Regions from separate parts of the Modestobacter italicus genome, predicted to be linked through region 3. Evidence: predicted binding sites of a transcription regulator. Region 3 holds the regulator's gene; each other region holds the start of a gene.
The links. Region 3 encodes LexA, which represses DNA repair genes until DNA is damaged. Its sites were predicted from a motif close to TCGAACANNTGTTCGA; they were not measured.

Region 1: a site for LexA is predicted at 1,962-1,977, ahead of MODMU_RS16610 (DUF6504 family protein). Genes of this name have one in related genera too.
Region 2: a site for LexA is predicted at 2,049-2,064, ahead of MODMU_RS17535 (HNH endonuclease signature motif containing protein). Genes of this name have one in related genera too.
Region 4: a site for LexA is predicted at 1,554-1,569, ahead of MODMU_RS05170 (HNH endonuclease signature motif containing protein). Genes of this name have one in related genera too.

What each region holds. Positions count from the first base shown of each region.
Region 1 is NC_017955.1:3,472,611-3,476,856, forward strand. Features, by position in the region: gene MODMU_RS16600 (DNA polymerase III subunit alpha) at 1-1,017, opposite strand, end outside; gene MODMU_RS16605 (SAV_6107 family HEPN domain-containing protein) at 1,014-1,526, opposite strand; gene MODMU_RS16610 (DUF6504 family protein) at 1,526-1,846, opposite strand; gene MODMU_RS16615 (MFS transporter) at 2,152-3,513, shown strand; gene MODMU_RS16620 (YbaK/EbsC family protein) at 3,577-4,110, shown strand; gene MODMU_RS16625 (GNAT family N-acetyltransferase) at 4,107-4,246, shown strand, end outside.
Region 2 is NC_017955.1:3,666,923-3,671,168, reverse strand. Features, by position in the region: gene MODMU_RS17545 (ATP-dependent DNA ligase) at 1-48, opposite strand, end outside; gene MODMU_RS17540 (GNAT family N-acetyltransferase) at 101-499, opposite strand; gene MODMU_RS17535 (HNH endonuclease signature motif containing protein) at 552-2,045, opposite strand; gene MODMU_RS17530 (alpha/beta fold hydrolase) at 2,170-3,000, shown strand; gene MODMU_RS17525 (TIGR03617 family F420-dependent LLM class oxidoreductase) at 3,005-4,045, opposite strand; gene MODMU_RS17520 (NUDIX hydrolase) at 4,071-4,246, opposite strand, start outside.
Region 3 is NC_017955.1:4,270,558-4,274,803, forward strand. Features, by position in the region: gene MODMU_RS29175 (LysM peptidoglycan-binding domain-containing protein) at 1-462, opposite strand, end outside; gene lexA (transcriptional repressor LexA) at 758-1,564, shown strand; gene MODMU_RS20260 (hypothetical protein) at 1,631-2,620, opposite strand; gene MODMU_RS20265 (phosphatase PAP2 family protein) at 2,676-3,416, opposite strand; gene hflX (GTPase HflX) at 3,621-4,246, opposite strand, start outside.
Region 4 is NC_017955.1:1,073,700-1,077,945, forward strand. Features, by position in the region: gene MODMU_RS05160 (sensor histidine kinase) at 1-764, shown strand, start outside; gene MODMU_RS05165 (response regulator) at 761-1,396, shown strand; gene MODMU_RS05170 (HNH endonuclease signature motif containing protein) at 1,590-2,795, shown strand; gene ychF (redox-regulated ATPase YchF) at 2,816-3,889, shown strand; gene MODMU_RS05180 (helix-turn-helix transcriptional regulator) at 3,912-4,246, opposite strand, start outside.

The DNA of each region.
Region 1 (4,246 bases), 800 kb from region 3:
CGCCCGGAGCACCCCGGAGGGGCCCATCCCGCGCTCGGCCGCCGTGGTGACCACGTCGAGCTCGGGGTAGCGGACGGTGCCGATGCCCAGGTCGGCGCGGACGTCGACCGCGCACTGCTCGGCGATGCCGGCGGTGGTGGCCAGCAGCCGCCGGGCGGCGTCCCGGTCGGGGCCGGCCAGCTCCTCGGCGAGGTCGGCCATCTCCTTGCCCGACTTCAGGTACCCCTCGGCCGTGCGCCGGTCGACGTGCCGCTGCCCCAGCGGCACCAGCCGGCGGCTGGCGTCCAGCACGTCGGCGGTGGGCGCGTCGAGGGCGTCGACGTAGCGGACCGCGTTGGTGAGCACCGCCGGCACCCCGGTCTCGGCGGCGAACCGCAGCAGCGCCTGGGCGCGGGACCGGTCGCCCTGGCCGCGGTGGTGCACCACCTCCAGGGCGAGCTGGCCGGGACCGAACACCGCCTGCCAGGCCGCCAACCGGGCGCGGGCCAGGTCGGCGTGGCCCTCCGCGAGCGCCCGGCCCACCGAGGACCCCGGCCCCAGCAGGGCCAGCAGCCCGGTGGCGTGCGCGGCGGCCAGCGGCAGCGAGCTGACCGGCTCCCCGCGGGTGCCGCCCAGGTGGGTGGCGCTGGTCAGCCGGCACAGCGACGCCCAGCCGGCGCCGTCCTTGGCGAGGAAGGTGACCCGGGGCAGGCGCGGGTCGACGCTGGCGCCACCGCGGGCCGGTGCCCGGCGCCCGACCGGGTGCCGCGCCCGGTGCAGGTCGGCGGCCCGGACCCGACCCGGTTCGCCACCGGCCACGGGGTCGACGGCGAGGTCGACCCCGAACAGCGGGCGGATCCCCGCCGCCCGGCAGGCGACGGCGAACTTCACCGCCCCGTACAGGCCGTCCCGGTCGGTCAGCGCCAGGGCGCCCATGCCGTGCTCGGCGGCCCGGGCGACGAGGTCGGCCGGGTGGTTGGCGCCGTGCCGCATCGAGTACCCGGACGCGACGTGCAGGTGGACGAAGGGGTCGCTCACGAACCCGAGCGCCCGGCCGGACGGCGGGAGCCCGAGCCCATCGACCGGAGGCGGGCCGGGGACTGCGGGGGCACCGCCCGGCTGATCGACGTCTCGACGACGCCGAGGAAGGTGGCGACGTCGCGGACCAGGTCGTCGGCCTCCCGCTCGGTCACCGCGGAGGAGAGCCCGGCCTCGGCCGCGGCGCGCTTGGCCGCACCGGCGGCGAAGAACGCCGCCCACTCGCCCAGCTCGGGCGCGACCTGGCCGATGAGCACCCAGGCGCTGCGCGGTCGGCGGCGCCCCGGCTCGGGCTGGGTGCGGGCAGCCAGCACCGCGGCCGCGCCGCGGAGCGCGGCCAGGTGGGCGGTGGCGTAGCGCCAGCCGGCGTCGGGGCAGGTGGCGGCCTCGGCCAGCCCGCGGTGGGCCTGACCGAGCAGCTGGGCGGCGACGGCCGGCAGCGGCGGGGGCAGCGGGAGCTGGCCCTCGACGGGCCGGTCGTCGTAGGACATGACGCGTGCGGCGCCCATCAGTCGTGCGCCCGGACGAGCAGCCACTGGTTGGCCGTCGGCTCCCAGGACAGGTCGAACACCCCGGCGAAGCTCATCCGGGACCGCCCGGCCCGGACCGCCTCGACCCGCCAGACCTGCCGGGTGGCGACGAGCTCCGCCGAGGCGCCGCCGGCGGGGTCGCCCTGCCACCACGGCGCGGTCTCCACCCAGGAGTCGAGCAGCTCACCCACGACGTAGCGCGTCTGACCCCGCCAGAACTGGGCCGGCCCCGACGGCCCCTGCTCGACCTGCACCTCTTCACCGACGCGGCCTCCGGCCCCGACGAGCACCCGGCTCATGACAGACTCCCGCACTCTCAGCCCCCACCTGCGGCACCACCACCGACCCGGCGGGGAAGCACCCGCGCACCGAGGTGCGCGGCTGACCCGGGCCGGTGGACAGCTCCACCGGTGTTCGAACAGGTGTTCGAACCCCGAGAAGTAGACCGGACCGCACCGGGGGCGTCAAGCCGACACGGCCGTGCTGTGGACGTGTCGGTGCAGTCACTGCACCGACCGGAAACCCGGTTGCCCCGGGGTCCTGCCGCGCGGTCGACTGGTCCGGCCCGCCGACCGTCGGGCCCGCCCACCAGCAGGAGGAACACGTGCCGGCCCTGCCGCGGGCGCTGAGCCCCCTCCGGCACCCCGGGTACCGGTGGCTGGCCGCCGCCCTCGTCCTGTCCCTCACCTCCACCGGGCTCTACCTGCTGGCCGTGGTGTGGCAGGTGATCGAGCTCGGTGGCGGACCGGCCGCGCTGTCCCTGGTCACCACCGGCACGGCCGTCGGCATGCTGCTCACCACGCTGCTCGGCGGCGCGCTGGCCGACCGGGTGCCCCAGCGGCCGATCCTGATCGTCGTCGCGCTGATCGAGCTGACCGCGACGTCGGCGGTCGCCGGGCTGTCGCTGTCCGGGCTGCTCCAGCTGTGGCACCTGGCGGTCGCGTCGCTGCTCGTCGGGCTGGCCCAGGGGCTGTACTACCCGGCGTACTCGGCGCTGGTCCCGGCCCTGCTGCCGGCCGACGACCTGCTCGCGGCCAACGGCCTGGAGGGTTTCCTCCGGCCGCTGCTGACCCAGGCCGGCGGCCCGGCGGCGGCCGGTGCGATCGTCGCGGCCAGCTCGCCCGGGGTGGCCCTGCTCGTCACCGCCGTGGCCGCCCTGGGCGCCGTGCTGGCCCTCCTCGGCCTGCCGCGCACCCCGCTGCGGCGCGACCTCACCGCCGAGGCCACGGCGGACGGCGGGCGGGCCCGGCACCCCGTCGTCGCGGTGCTGGTCGACGTCCGGGCCGGCTTCGCCTACATGGTCGCGACCCCGTGGTTGCTCTCGACGCTGCTGTTCGCCTCGGTGCTCGTGCTGGTGGTGATCGGTCCGCTGGAGGTGCTCACCCCCTTCGCCGTCCGCGAGCAGACCGGCGGCGGCCCGGCCGAGCACTCCCTGGTGCTGGCCGCCTTCGGCCTCGCCGGTGCGGCGGGCTCGCTCGTCGTCGCCTCCCGGCGGCTGCCGCGCCGCTACCTGACCGTGATGATCATGCTGTGGGGCGCCGGCTGCCTGCCGCTGGCGCTGTTCGGGGTGGCCACCCAGCTGTGGGTGATGGTGGTGGCCTCGGCCGTCGTCGGCGCCACCTTCCAGGGCGCCACCGTCATCTGGGGCACGCTGCTGCAGCGCCGGGTCCCGCCGGCCCTGCTCGGCCGGGTCTCCAGCCTGGACTTCTTCGTCTCGCTGGCGTTCATGCCGCTGTCGATGGCGCTGGCCGGCCCGGTGAGCGAGCAGATCGGCGTGGCCGCGACCTTCGCCCTCGCCGGCGCGGTGCCACCGGTGCTGGCCGTGCTGGCGATCGCCGCCGCCCGGCTGGGCGCCGACGAGATCGCCCACCCGCTCGACACCGCCGGCGACACCACCGACGACGGCACCAGCGACGACGGCACGGCGGCGGACGACGCCCGGCCGCTGGACGCCGACCTGCGGTGAGCCCGCGCACCGCCCGCCGTCCCGGGTGGCACGCCCGGCGGAGGACGGTGGGAGGATCGCCGCATGACCGCAGCGGAGACCCCGCAGCACCCCCGGGTCGCCGAGGTCGCGCAGCTGCTGCGCGCGGCCGGCGCCGCCGGCGAGGTGCGCGTGCTGCCCGACAGCGCCCGGACCGCCGCGGCAGCCGCCGCCGGGCTGGGTGTCGAGGTCGGCGCGATCGCCAACAGCCTGGTGTTCGACGTCGGCGGTGAGCCCCTGCTGGTCCTCACCAGCGGCGCGCACCGGGTCGACGAGGCCCTGGTCGCCGACCTGCTCGGCGTCCCGGCGATCACCCGGGCCACCCCGGAGTTCGTCCGCCGGCACACCGGGCAGGCGATCGGCGGGGTCGCCCCGATCGGCCACCCCGCACCGATCGGCACGCTCGTCGACGTCGAGCTCGCCCGCCACCGGCAGGTGTGGGCCGCCGCCGGGCACCCGCACACCGTCTTCCCGACCAGCTACGACGAGCTGCTGCGACTGACCGAGGGCACGCCCGCCGAGGTGGGCCCCGGCCCGGTCGAGCGCGCCCAGCCCACCGCCGAGGCGGGAGCCCGATGACCGACACCACCCCCGCCACCCGCGTCACCGAGCTGCCCACCCGGTGGATGCGCGACCACCTGCACGAGGCGCTGGCCATCTACGGCGCGGCGATGGGCTACGGCGAGTCGGTGGTCGCCGGCCGCTACGGCTACGC
Region 2 (4,246 bases), 600 kb from region 3:
GGGCTTGGCGAGCATCGGCTTGACCGGGGGCATCACGGGCAGGTCCATGCCGGTCAGTCAAGCAGTCCGGCCCGGTGGTGTGCGGGAACGCCGCAGCGGGTCACAGCGCCATCAGCCCAGCTCGGGTGGGGAGGAAGCCGCAGGCGTCGAGGTAGAAGGGCGCCAGCTCGTCGGCGAAGTCCACGTGCAGCCACTCGCACCCGGCGGCGCGGGCGCCGTCGCGGGCCGCCTCGACCAGCCGGCGCCCGACGCCCGCGTGCCGGCTGGCGGCGGCGACCATCAGGTCCTGCAACCAGGCGTGCACCTCGCCGTCCCACACCACGTTGACGAAGCCGGCGAGGACGTCGGCGTCCCGGGCGGTGACCCAGCCGAGACTGTGCGCGGCCACCTGGTCGCGCCAGTTCCACTCGTCGTCGCTGAACACGCGGGTGCCGAAGGCCTCCGCGTGCAGCTGGTTGGCCTCGCTGCTGGTGAACGGCCCACGCCACCGGATCTCCACGCCGCGCAGGGTAGGGAGACCGGGACGTGGGCGGCCAACGAGTTCCGCCGGACTAGAAGGGTGGCGGGTCGTCGTCCGGCGGCGGCTCGGGTTCTGGCGCTGGTGGTGGTCGCATGCCCGGTGGCCGGGTCGTCCGGGTGACGCCGGAGGGTGTGGTGACCTGCAGGACCCCGTCAGGGGTCATGGTGAACCGCCAGCCGGGGGCGAAGGTCTTGAGGCGGTGGTGGGAGCGGCACAGGCAGCAGAGGTTGGCGCAGTCCGTGGCGCCGCCGCACGCGGCGGGGACGACGTGGTCGAGGTCGGCCCAGCCGACGCGTTGCCCGCAGTTGGGGAACCGGCAGCGCCGGTCGCGGGTGGTGCTGAAGGCCCGCTGGCGGTCTGTGGGTTCGTAGGCTGCTGTCTCGGGCGGCGGGCCGGCGATCGGGCAGCTGCACTCCCTGTCGGGATGGGCGAGGCAGCCGCGGCGGGCCAGCCGGTCGAGGTCGGTCGGCGTCAGCGTGGCCAGCAGCTGGCCGTCCGGGCCGGTGATCGCGAAGGTCAGCGTCCCGCCCTCAGGCGGCGTGAGGCCGAGTGCGCTGACCCGGGCGAGCAGCTCGCGGACGTGGGCGGCGGTGATCGGCAGCCCGTTCACCTCACCCGGCCGGCTGCTGATGCCGGCCAGCCCGTCGAGGTCGGCGGTGACGGTCAGGTTCGCCGTCACCGGCGGGAGCCCGTGGTCTCCCGGGCGGCGGATCAGCAGGGACAGCACGTGTGCGCGCAGCGCTCCGATTCGCCGCGGGTCACCGTCGGCTTTGAGCATCTTCGCCAGCTGGTCGACGATGTCGTAGCACTCGACCGCCTCGTCGGTGGGCAGGTCCGCGGCCAGCGTCGACCGGCCGTCGGTGGCGTTGGGGTAGACGTGGACGTCGGCGGCCTTCTCGGCCTCCTCGCGGCGCACGTCGGCCGCTTCGGCGTCCAGTTGGACCATCAGCTCGGTGGCCCGGTCCTTCAGCCGGTAGACCGACAGATCCGAGGCCTCGGAGAGCAGCGCGTCTTCGACCTGCCCGGCCACGGCGGCGGTGGTGTGGATGAGCACCTCGGCCAGGGTCTGCGCGCGGCGCTCGTCCAGATCCCCGGCCCGCAGCGCGGCGAAGGTGCCGGGCAGCTTCTTCTGCCAGGTCAGGGCGTGGTCGAGCTTCTTCGCTGCGGTGGTGCGGCCGAGGTTGAGCACGGTGGCCAGCTCGGCGGTGAAGAACTCGCTGATCCCGTCCCCACGGCTGTTGCCGGACCAGTCGCCCTTCCGGGCGCCCGGGGTGCCCGGCTGCGGGTCCGCGTCGGCGGGGCGGGCACCGGCCATGGTCAGGATCAGCTCCGCCTCTTCGGCGGTGTCCTGGGCCCGCTGACGGTGGATGGCCTGCAACCGGGCGGCCGCCTGCTCCGGTGACGACGACCTCGCCATGGCGACCGGGTCGGGCTGGGCATGCCCGTCACCGATCCAGACCACGTCGATCCGCGACCGCCACGACCCGGGCATCTGCGGCCCCGGTGCCGTCGCCGTCGTCTCCACGCGTCGAACATACGTACGGGGTACGACAGTTTCGGCCCGTCCTGGCACCGATCCTGCGATGAGTTCCGGCGGCACTGCGGGTCCTCCCTGCACCAGCGCACCGCCGTCCCAGCCAGGAGGACCCATGACCGCCACCGCCCCCACCGCCGTGACCACCGGGACGCTCGGCGTGCCGGGTGCGCGGCTGCACTACGAGGTCCGGGGCACCGGGCCCCTGGTGGTGCTGGTCGGCGCCCCGATGGGGGCCGATGCGTTCGCCCCGCTGGCCGGGCTGCTGGCCAATGACCACACGGTGCTCACCACCGATCCCCGCGGCGTCGGACGCAGCCCGGTCGACGACCCGGAGCAGGACTCGACCCCGGAGCTGCGGGCCGACGACCTCTCCCGGCTGATCGCCCACCTCGGTGCCGGACCGGCCGTGGCCCTGGGCTCCAGCGGCGGTGCCGTCAGCGTGCTGGCACTGGCGCAGGCGCACCCCGAGCAGGTCACGACCGTCGTCGCCCACGAGCCGCCGCTGTCGGAGCTGGTCGACGACCGCGACCGGCTGCGGGCGGGCACCGAGCGGATCATCGCCACCTACCTGGTCGAGGGCTCCGCCGCCGCGTGGCGCGAGTTCATGGCCGTCGGTGACATCGTCGTCCCCGAGGACGACGCGCACACGGCCCCGCCGGCGGGGGAGCCCGACCCGCAGGCGGTCGCCGACGAGCGGCACTTCTTCCTGCACGAGCTGCGCGGCACGACCACCTGGCAGCCGGACCTCGCGGCGCTGCGTGCGGTGCCGACCCGGGTCGTGGTCGGGATCGGTGGGTCCTCCGGCGGGGAGCTCTGCGACCGCACCTCGCGGGCGCTGGCGGCCGCCCTCGGCGTCAACCCGACGATGTTCCCCGGCTCGCACATCGGCTTCCTCGAGGACCCGGTCGCCTTCGCCGCCCGGTTCCGCGAGGTCCTCGGCTGACCGGTCAGCCGGACGTCAGGCGCTTGACGTCGGTGGCGATCTGCAGGAGCAGCTCCCGGTCGGGCACGCCCACGCCGTTCACGGCGAAGCGGGTCACGACACCGGCTCCCCGCTCGGCCAGCCGAGCCGCCACGGTCCCCGGCTCGCCGACGACGGCGAAGGTCTGCAGGACCTCGTCGTCGACGAGCTCGCCCATGGTGGTCCACCGGTCGTCCGCCCGGGTCCGGGACAGCCGGTTCAGCTCGTCGCCGAGGTCGCCCCAGCCGTGCAGGTCGAGGACCGGGCGGTAGGCCGGCGTCGAGCCGTAGAAGGCCAGCTGCTGGCGGACCGCCCGGGTCGAGGCGGCGAGCTCCTCCTCGGTGCGGCCGGTGACGAGGAAGGTGGAGTCGACGACCTGCGAAGCGGGCGAGCCGGTGCGCCCGGCCGCACCGCGCGCCAGCGCGGGGAGGCTCACCTCGCGCAGGTAGCGCTCGGTGGTGAACGGGTGCACGAGCAGCCCGTCGGCGACCGCGCCCGCCGTCTCGGTCATCCGCGGGCCGACCCCGGCGAGGAGCACCTCCGGGTCGGGGGAGAGGGTCGGCGGGGTGAACATCGGCGTCATCAGGGTGTGCCGGTAGAACATGCCCCGGAAGTCGAGCTGCTCGCCGGTCGCCCAGGCCGCCCAGATGGTGCGCAGCGCCGTGACGAACTCCGCCATCCGCGCGGCCGGGGAGCTCCACGGCATCGAGAAGCGCCGCTCGATGTGCGGCCTGATCTGGCTGCCCAGCCCGAGCACCAGCCGCCCCTGGCTGTAGTCCTGCAGCGCGCGGGCCTGCACCGCCAGCGTCATGGGGGAGCGCGCAAACGCGACCAGGATGTTGGTGCCGAGGCCGATCCGCGATGTCGCACCGGCGGCGACCGTGAGCTGCAGCATCGGGTCCGAGGTGAGCTCGGCGGAGGTGACGCCGTCGAGACCCGCGTCCTCCACGGACCGCGCGGCCTCGGCCACCCCCGACAGCGCGCCCCCCGGGACGTCGAGCGGCAGGACCACCGTGGCGGGCGTCATGGCCGGACCGTAGCGCCCGCCGCGCTCACCGCCAGGCGAAGACGGGCTGCTCCAGGTGCGCCACCCGGGTGGGGATCCCGTGGCACGCCACCTGGCAGAACTGGTGGACGATCGCGGCCGTGGGCGCGTGCACCAGGCCGCCGAGCAGCGGCAGCGCGACGACCGGTGCCGTCGACTCGGGGATGCGGGTGAAGCGGGGCG
Region 3 (4,246 bases):
GACGGTCGAGGACCCGGCCAGCTCCAGCCCACCCCGCTCGGCGTTGAGCTGGACGGTGACCACGGTGGCCGCGGCGATGGACAACCCCACCGCGATCGACAGCCCGGCGACCACCCGGCGGCCCCGCTCGGTGAGCCGGACCGGGATGAACTCGTCGGGCGCCGGCCGCCACCCGGCGACCGCGCGCGCCGGCGCCGCGCGGCGCTCCCCGCCCTCGACCGCGCAGCCCCCGCGGACCGGGCGCCCGGACGCCGGCGCACCGGCCCACGCCGGCCGGGCCCCCGGTCGGGCCGGGTCCCGCCGGGAGGTCGCCGGCGCGGCCGCCCGGGGGCCGCGCCCGGCCGGCACGCCGCAGCGCGCGGCCGCCGGCGGGACGGCGACCGGCCGGGAGGCGAGGCGCTCGGCCGGGAACTCGGACAGCGGCGCGACGGGGGGAGGGACACGGCGCTGGGGGCTGGTCACGAGGGCGCTCCTGGGGTCAGACGGTGCCGGGCGGCGGGACGGGCCGTGCGACCGACCAGGCGTGGAGCACTGCCCTCGAACGCCTGTTCGATTCGAACGTCTGTGCGATGTCTACCGCATCCCACCGACAAGTCCAGCCCCTGACACCGACTTCTTCGAACAGGTGTTTGAACTACACGGGTGTGACCCGCTACCGTTCACCTGCGATCGAGATCGGGATCGCCGCGCCGGCCCCGCCCGGAGTGCGGCGACGCACCCGGGAACCGCTGCCCCGGCAGCCGGACGAGGAGGACACATGGCGGTCGACGGCCCGACGGCAGGCAGTGGCAAGGGCTCCGCGCGGCGCGGTCGCGCCGGGGAGACGGGGGCGGCCGGCGCCGGTGCGGCGATCCGGGAGTTCCCCGACCGCGGCGAGGCCGGCGACGGGCTGACCCAGCGGCAGCGCCGGGTGCTCGAGGTCATCCGCGACTCCATCGACCGCCGCGGCTACCCGCCCTCGGTCCGCGAGATCGGCGAGGCGGTCGGGCTCTCCTCGGCCTCCTCGGTGGCCCACCAGCTCTCGGTGCTGCAGCGCAAGGGCTGGCTGCGGCGCGACCCGAACCGCCCGCGGGCGCTCGACGTCCGGCTCCCCGGCGAGACCGCCGTCATGACCGAGGCCGCCGAGCCCGCCGCCGGGCCGCTCGCGGCCTCCGGTGGCGCCAGCGGCGTGGACGAGGCCGCCGCGCCCCGCCCGACCTACGTGCCGCTGGTCGGCCGGATCGCCGCGGGTGGCCCGGTGCTGGCCGAGCAGGCGGTGGAGGAGGTCTTCCCGCTCCCCCGCGAGCTGGTCGGCGAGGGCACGCTGTTCATGCTCAAGGTCGCCGGTGACTCGATGGTCGACGCCGCCATCTGTGACGGCGACTGGGTCGTCGTCCGCCAGCAGCCGACCGCGGAGAACGGCGAGATCGTGGCCGCCATGATCGACGGCGAGGCCACGGTGAAGACCTACAAGCGCCGCGACGGGCACGTCTGGCTGATGCCGCACAACGAGGCGTACGAGCCGATCCCCGGCGACGACGCCACCGTCCTGGGCCGGGTCGTCACCGTCCTGCGCCGCGTCTGAGGAAGGACCCCCTCTCCCCCCACCACTCGCAGGCTCGTGGCGGGGACCTGAGAGGGGGCCGGGTGGTCAGCCTTGCTGGCGGCGGCGGAAGCGGCCGACGAGCCACACCAGGGTGGTGGCGACCAGGGCGGCGATCAGCCCGGCCGTCAGCGGGCTCACCGAGCGGGCGAGCCCGCCGTCGGCCGAGGCGTCCTCGGCCGGGCCGGTCGCCGCGGCCGGCTCGAGCGCGCCGGACGCGGGCACCAGGGTCACCGTGGCCGGCAGCCCCTCCCCCGACACCAGCAGGTCACGGCTGTTCGCGGCGAACGTGATCGCCTCGCCCTGAGGTGAGTCCGGCAGCGGCACCCGGACCGGGGAGCCGCCCAGTGCGCCGACCACGTCGGAGCCGACCAGCGGCCAGACGTAGGCGTCGGTGTAGGTGCGCAGCGCGATCCGCTGGCCGTCGGGCGAGACCGACCCGCCGGTGACGAGCAGCTGCCCGGCGCGCCCCACCGGGCCGCCGGGGGTCCCGGTGAGGGTGAACCCGAGCCGGAGCACCTGGCTCATCGGCACGGTGGCGTCGTCGGCGAGCGGGCCGTCGGGCCGGTAGACGGCGCTGGCCCCCAGCACCTCCTTGGTGACCACGTACGGCGTGCCGTCCGGCGCCAGCAGGAGGGCCTCGGCGTCGTGCGGGCCGTCCGGGTAGGTGAGCCGGGTCAGGGTGGAGCTGCCGTCCGGGCGGAGGCCGATGAGCGCCACGGTCTCCCGGGTCTGGTTGTTGTCCCCGGTGTCGGCCAGCCAGATCGTCCCGTCCCCGGCCAGCGCCAGGTCCTCCGGGTCGTAGGGGTCGACGTCGGCGGAGCGGACCTCGCCGATCGCGCAGCCGCCGTCGAGGACGAACACCTCGGCACGGTCGCCCCCGTCGTTCATGGCCAGCATCGAGTCGCCGGCGCTGGCCAGCCCGGAGAGCTCCGGCAGCCGCGGGTCGGTGACCGCGCACCGCGTGCTCGGCTCGCCGTAGGGCGCGGCGTCCGCGCCCTGGGCGACGGCCGGGGCGACCGGCAGGACGGCGAGCACCAGACCGAGGGGCGCGCCGAGGGCCGCGCGGCCCGCTCTCCGGCGTCCCGCGCGGTCAGGGCTGCGAACGGCCCGCTCTGGCACGGACCCAGCGTGACACCACGACAGCGTCGAGTGCATGAACCACGCCCAACAGCAGCAGCCCGACGGCCAGCCCCACGACCGCGTCGGTGACCCAGTGGAAGTCCAGCGCCACCATGGCCACGCCGGTGCACAGCGGCCCCAGGATGCTCAGCGCCCAGGTGGTGCGCTGCGTCCAGGCGGGCAACCCGTACTCCACGGCCGTCCACCGGGCGACCCCCCACATCAGGACGGCGTTGGCCACGTGCCCGGAGGGGTAGCTGGCGCCGTCCCGGTGGAAGAACGACCCGGGGTAGGCCGGCGCCGTCCGGCCGGTGCCGTACTTGAAGGCGTAGACGACCGCGGTGAGCAGGGCCAGGGCCATCAGCACGCGGACCAGGGGGACGAGGGTCCGGCGGCGGACGGCCAACCAGCCGACCAGGGCCGCCAGCACGATGAGGATGAAGCCGCGGCCGCCGGCCTGGGTGAAGGCCCAGACGAACCAGTAGGCGTCGGAGTGCCGCAGGTCCCAGACGCTGACCACCTCGGAGACCCGGAGGTCCATCCGCTCCAGCCAGCCCCGGTTGAGCAGGTCGACGGTGACCCCGAGGGTCACCAGCGCGGAGAGCAGCAGCACCCACCACGGCGGCCGGCCGACCCCGATGACCGGCGCAGACCGGGAGGACGGCAGGCCGCCGGCGGCGTCCGCCATCGACTGCACCGCGCTCCTGGCCACCGGGTCACGGTACCGGGACCGTGACCTGGTCGTGACCAAGACCGACCCCGGCCCCCTCTCAGGGCCCCGCCCCGAGCAGGTGACGCGCTGGAACGGCCCGCCTGCAGGGCCCCGCCCCGAGCCTGCGCGGGGTGGGTCAGGCCTCGTCCCGAGGCTCGCCCCGAGCTTGCGAGGGGTGAGGAGGACGAGGTCCTTCGACCTTCGTCAGATCCCGGCGACCGGCGCGGCGTAGTCCTCGAGCACCGCCGCGAGCGCCGGGGCGACCCGGGCGGTGAGGAGGGTGCCGGTGGCCCCGTGCCGCTCCTCGATGACCTCGCCGTCCCGGTGGACCCGGGCGACCAGGTCACCCCGGTCGTAGGGCACCAGCACCTCGACGTCGACGTCCGGGTGCGGCAGCCGCGCGGCGATGACGTCCCGCAGCGCCTCGATGCCCTCGCCGGTCCGGGCGGAGACCCAGGCGGCGCCGGGGAGCGCCTGCCGCAGGGCGAGCACGTCGTCCTCGGTCATCGCGTCGACCTTGTTGACCACGATGAGCTCGGGGACGGCGGCGGCGTCGATCTCGTTGAGCACGACCCGCACCGCGTCGATCTGGCCCAGCGGGTCGGGGTCGGACCCGTCGACCACGTGCACGAGCAGGTCGGCGGCCGCGACCTCCTCCAGCGTGGACCGGAAGGCGTCGACCAGCTGGTGCGGCAGGTGGCGCACGAAGCCGACGGTGTCGGTCACCGTGAACTCCCGGCCGTCCGGGGTCTGCGCGCGCCGGACCGTCGGGTCCAGGGTGGCGAACAGCGCGTCCTGCACCAGCACGCCGGCGTCGGTGAGCTGGTTGA
Region 4 (4,246 bases), 2.4 Mb from region 3:
GGGAGACGCTGCTGGGCGCGGCGCTGAGCCTGCTCATGGGGCTGTGGGTGCACCGCCTGCTCACCCTGAGCGTGCAGCGCGACCAGCTCATCGCCGAGCTGCAGGCCACCCGCGACGAGCTGGCGGTCGCGCACCACGAGCGGGGCGTCGCGGCGGAGCGGGAGCGGTGGGCGCGCGAGGTGCACGACACCCTCGCCCAAGGCTACACGAGCATCGTCGTCCTGGCCCAGACGGTGGCGGCCCAGCTGCCGGCGGACCCATTGGCGGCCGCCGAGCGGGTGGCGCTCATCGAGGAGGTGGCCCGGGAGAACCTCGGCGAGGCCCGGGCCATGGTCGCCGCCTTCGCCCCGGTGGCGCTGGACTCCTCGACGCTGGTGGAGGCGCTGCAGCGGCTCGCCGAGCGGTTCGGCCGGGAGACCGGGCTGGCCACCCGGCTGGACACCTCCGCGCTGGGCGACGGCGGCGGCCTGTCCCGCGCCGAGGAGATCGTGCTGCTGCGCGGCGCCCAGGAGGCGCTGGCCAACGTCCGGCGGCACGCCTCGGCCACCGCGGTGGTGCTGCGGGTCAGCCGGGTCGGGACGGGTGCGTCGGCGCAGGTCTCCGTGCACGTCGAGGACGACGGCGTGGGCTTCGACGCCGCGGCCGCCCCCGGCGTCGGGCTGGCCGGGCTGCGGGACCGGGCGGCGCAGGTGGGCGGTGCCGTCGACGTGGTGTCCGCGCCGGGCGAGGGCACCCGGGTGACGGTGCGGGTGCCGGTCCGGTGACCCGGGTCCTCGTGGTCGACGACCACCCGGTGGTCCGCGGCGGGCTGGTCGGCTGGCTCGCCGCCCAGCCCGACCTGGACGTCGTGGCGGAGGCCTCCGACGGGCTCGAGGCGCTGGCCGCGGTCGCCGAGCACCGCCCGGACGTCGTCCTGATGGACCTGCGGATGCCGCGGATGGACGGCGTGACGGCGACCGGCCGGATCGCCGCCGCGCACCCCGACGTCCGGGTGCTGGTGCTGACCACCTATGACACGGACGCCGACATCGTGCGGGCCGTCGAGGCCGGCGCGACGGGCTACCTGCTCAAGGACACCCCGCTGCCGCAGCTCGCCGACGCCGTCCGGGCCGCGGCCCGCGGGGAGACCGTGCTGGCGCCGCCGGTGGCGGCGAGGCTGATGTCCCGGATGCGCGCGCCGGCCGTCGAGGCGCCGACCGCCCGCGAGCTGCAGGTGCTCGCCGGGGTCTCCCGCGGGCTGACCAACGCCGAGATCGGCCGAGAGCTGTTCATCGGCGAGGCGACGGTGAAGACCCACCTGCTGCGGGTGTTCGCCAAGCTGGGCGTCGACGACCGGACTCGGGCCGTGCTGGTGGCCGTCGAGCGCGGGCTCCTCCCCGGCCCCGGCGCCGCCTGACGGCCTCCTGACGCCCGGCTCACTGCCCCTCCGCCAAAGGCGCGCTTTCGGTGGTCCGGCGTCTTCCGCGGCACCTTGTCAAGGGCGTCTCCGGATCTGTGGGCAGGCGTCTGACCTGGGGATTCAGGTCGCGAGATGGTGCTTGTTCCGCTAGACTTCGTACAGGTGTTCGAAGACGTGGCGGAGGTGTCCAGTGGGCGAGTTGCAGTCCGCGCTCGATGCGCTCGCCGCTGAGGACCTCTTCGCGCTGCCCTCGGGTGCGGTCCTGGCGCGCACGGCGGCGCTGCTGCAACTGGCCAATCGGGTCGCCGCGGAGCTGACCCGCACCGTGCGGCACGCTGACGCCACCGGCGCGGCTGAGCATGACGGTAAGAAGACGATGGCCTCCTGGCTGCGCGGCCACGGCCATCTCACCCCTGGCGAAGCCGGTCGGATGGTGCGCTCGGGTCGGGCCTTGGAGCATCTGCCGGCCACCGCGGCGGCGTTTGCCGACGGCACGGTGACTGCCGGGCAGGTGGCTGCGATCGCGCCGATCGCGGACGACGCGGCGCGGGCTGCCGCGGACGCGCAGGGCGTGGACCTGGGCGTCATCGACCAGGCGCTGGTCGTTGTCGCGCACAGTGAGTCTCACGCGCGGTTGCCGCAGGTGGTGCACCACTACCGGGAGGCCCTCGACCCCGACGGGGCCGAGCCCGACCCCACCGAGGGACGGCGGTTCACTGTCACCCGGCACGCCGATGGCAGCGGCACCGGCCGCTTCGACCTGGATGCGGTCGGGATCGAGAAGGTGCTGGCCGGGATCGAGTCGATCGTGCAGGCCTCCCGCCCGAAGGGTGATGAGCGGACCCGCGCCCAGCAGCAGGCCGACGCCCTGGTGCAGCTGGTCGACAACCAGCTGGCTGCCGGGAACCTGCCCACGCTGCGGACGCAGAAGCCGCACGTGGTGCTCGGGCTGGACATGGACGACTTCGTCGACCCCGCGACCAACCCCGGCGCCGCCAGGACAGGGTTCGGGTCGCAGATCTCGGCCGCGCGGGCCCGCTGGCTGGCCTGCGACGGCAGCATCTCCCGCATCGTGATGGGCCCCGACGGGGTCCCGCTGGACCTGGGCCGCGACCACCGGGTGGTCACGCCCGGGCTCCGCAAGGCCGTCGAGGCCCGCGACGGGCACTGCGTGTTCGCCGGATGCGATGCCCCGACGCACTGGTGCGACGTCCACCACCTGATCCACTGGATCAACGGTGGGGAGACCAACCTGGACAACTCCGGGCTGCTCTGCGAACGGCACCACACCAAGGTCCACCACGGGTTCCGGGTCGAACGAGATCCCGACGGGCGATGGCACACCTGGCGGCCCGACGGCACCGAGATCCTCATCGGACCGAGACTGCTCGTCTGACGCCCGTAAGCTGGTCTCCCGTGAGTCTCACCATCGGGATCGTCGGCCTGCCCAACGTCGGCAAGTCGACGCTCTTCAACGCGCTTACCAAGAACGACGTGCTCGCCGCGAACTACCCGTTCGCCACGATCGAGCCCAACGTCGGCGTCGTCGGCGTCCCCGACCCGCGGCTGGCCAAGCTGGCCGAGGTGTTCAGCTCGCAGAAGATCATCCCGGCGACGGTGTCCTTCGTCGACATCGCCGGCATCGTGCGCGGCGCCAGCGAGGGCCAGGGGCTGGGCAACAAGTTCCTCGCCAACATCCGCGAGAGCGACGCGATCTGCCAGGTGATCCGGGTGTTCACCGACCCCGACGTCGTCCACGTCGAGGGCAAGGTCGACCCGGCCGACGACATCGAGACGATCAACACCGAGCTGGTGCTGGCCGACCTGCAGACGCTGGAGAAGGCCATCCCGCGGCTGGAGAAGGAGTCGCGGAAGGACAAGGAGCGCAAGGCGCTGCACGACGCTGCCGTCGCCGCCCAGGAGGTGCTCGACAAGGGGACGACGCTGTTCGCCGCCGGCGTCGACCCCGAGCCGCTGCGCGAGCTGACGCTGCTGACCACCAAGCCGTTCCTGTACGTCTTCAACGTCGACGCCGACGAGCTGGCCAACACCGAGGTGCTCGACGAGCTGCGGGCGCTGGTCGCCCCGGCCGAGGCGATCTTCCTCGACGCGCAGACCGAGTCCGAGCTGATCGAGCTGCCCGCCGACGAGGCAGCTGAGCTGCTGGCCTCCATCGGCCAGGACGAGCCGGGCCTCGACCAGCTGGCCCGGGTCGGCTTCCGCACGCTGGGGCTTCAGACCTACCTGACCGCCGGCCCCAAGGAGTCGCGGGCCTGGACGATCCCGGTCGGCGCCACTGCTCCGCAGGCGGCCGGCGTCATCCACACCGACTTCCAGCGCGGCTTCATCAAGGCCGAGGTCGTCAGCTTCGACCAGCTGATGGAGGCCGGCTCGATGGCCGAGGCCAAGTCCCGCGGCTGGGTGCGGATCGAGGGCAAGGACTACGTCATGGCCGACGGCGACGTCGTGGAGTTCCGCTTCAACGTGTGACCGGGCCCGGGACGCCGCAAGGTCAGGAGTCCCCGGGGTCTGCGCCGCCGAGGCTCGGTGAGCTGAGCGACTGGGTGCCGATCACCGCGAGCATCTGCAGCTTCTCGTGGCTCTCGGTGCCGGGCACTGCCGTGTAGACCATCAACCGGTGGGCCTGGTCCGGGTCGACGAGCGTCTGGCAGTTCAGCTCGAGCCGGCCGACCTCGGGGTGCTCGTAGCGCTTGACCTCGTCCGGGTGGATGCCCACCTCGTGCGTCTCCCACAGCACGCGGAACTCCTCGCTGCGCTCCAGCAGCAGGTCGGTCAGCTGCGCCGCCCGTGACCCGGGCCCGCGCACCGCCAAGAGGGCGCGGAGCC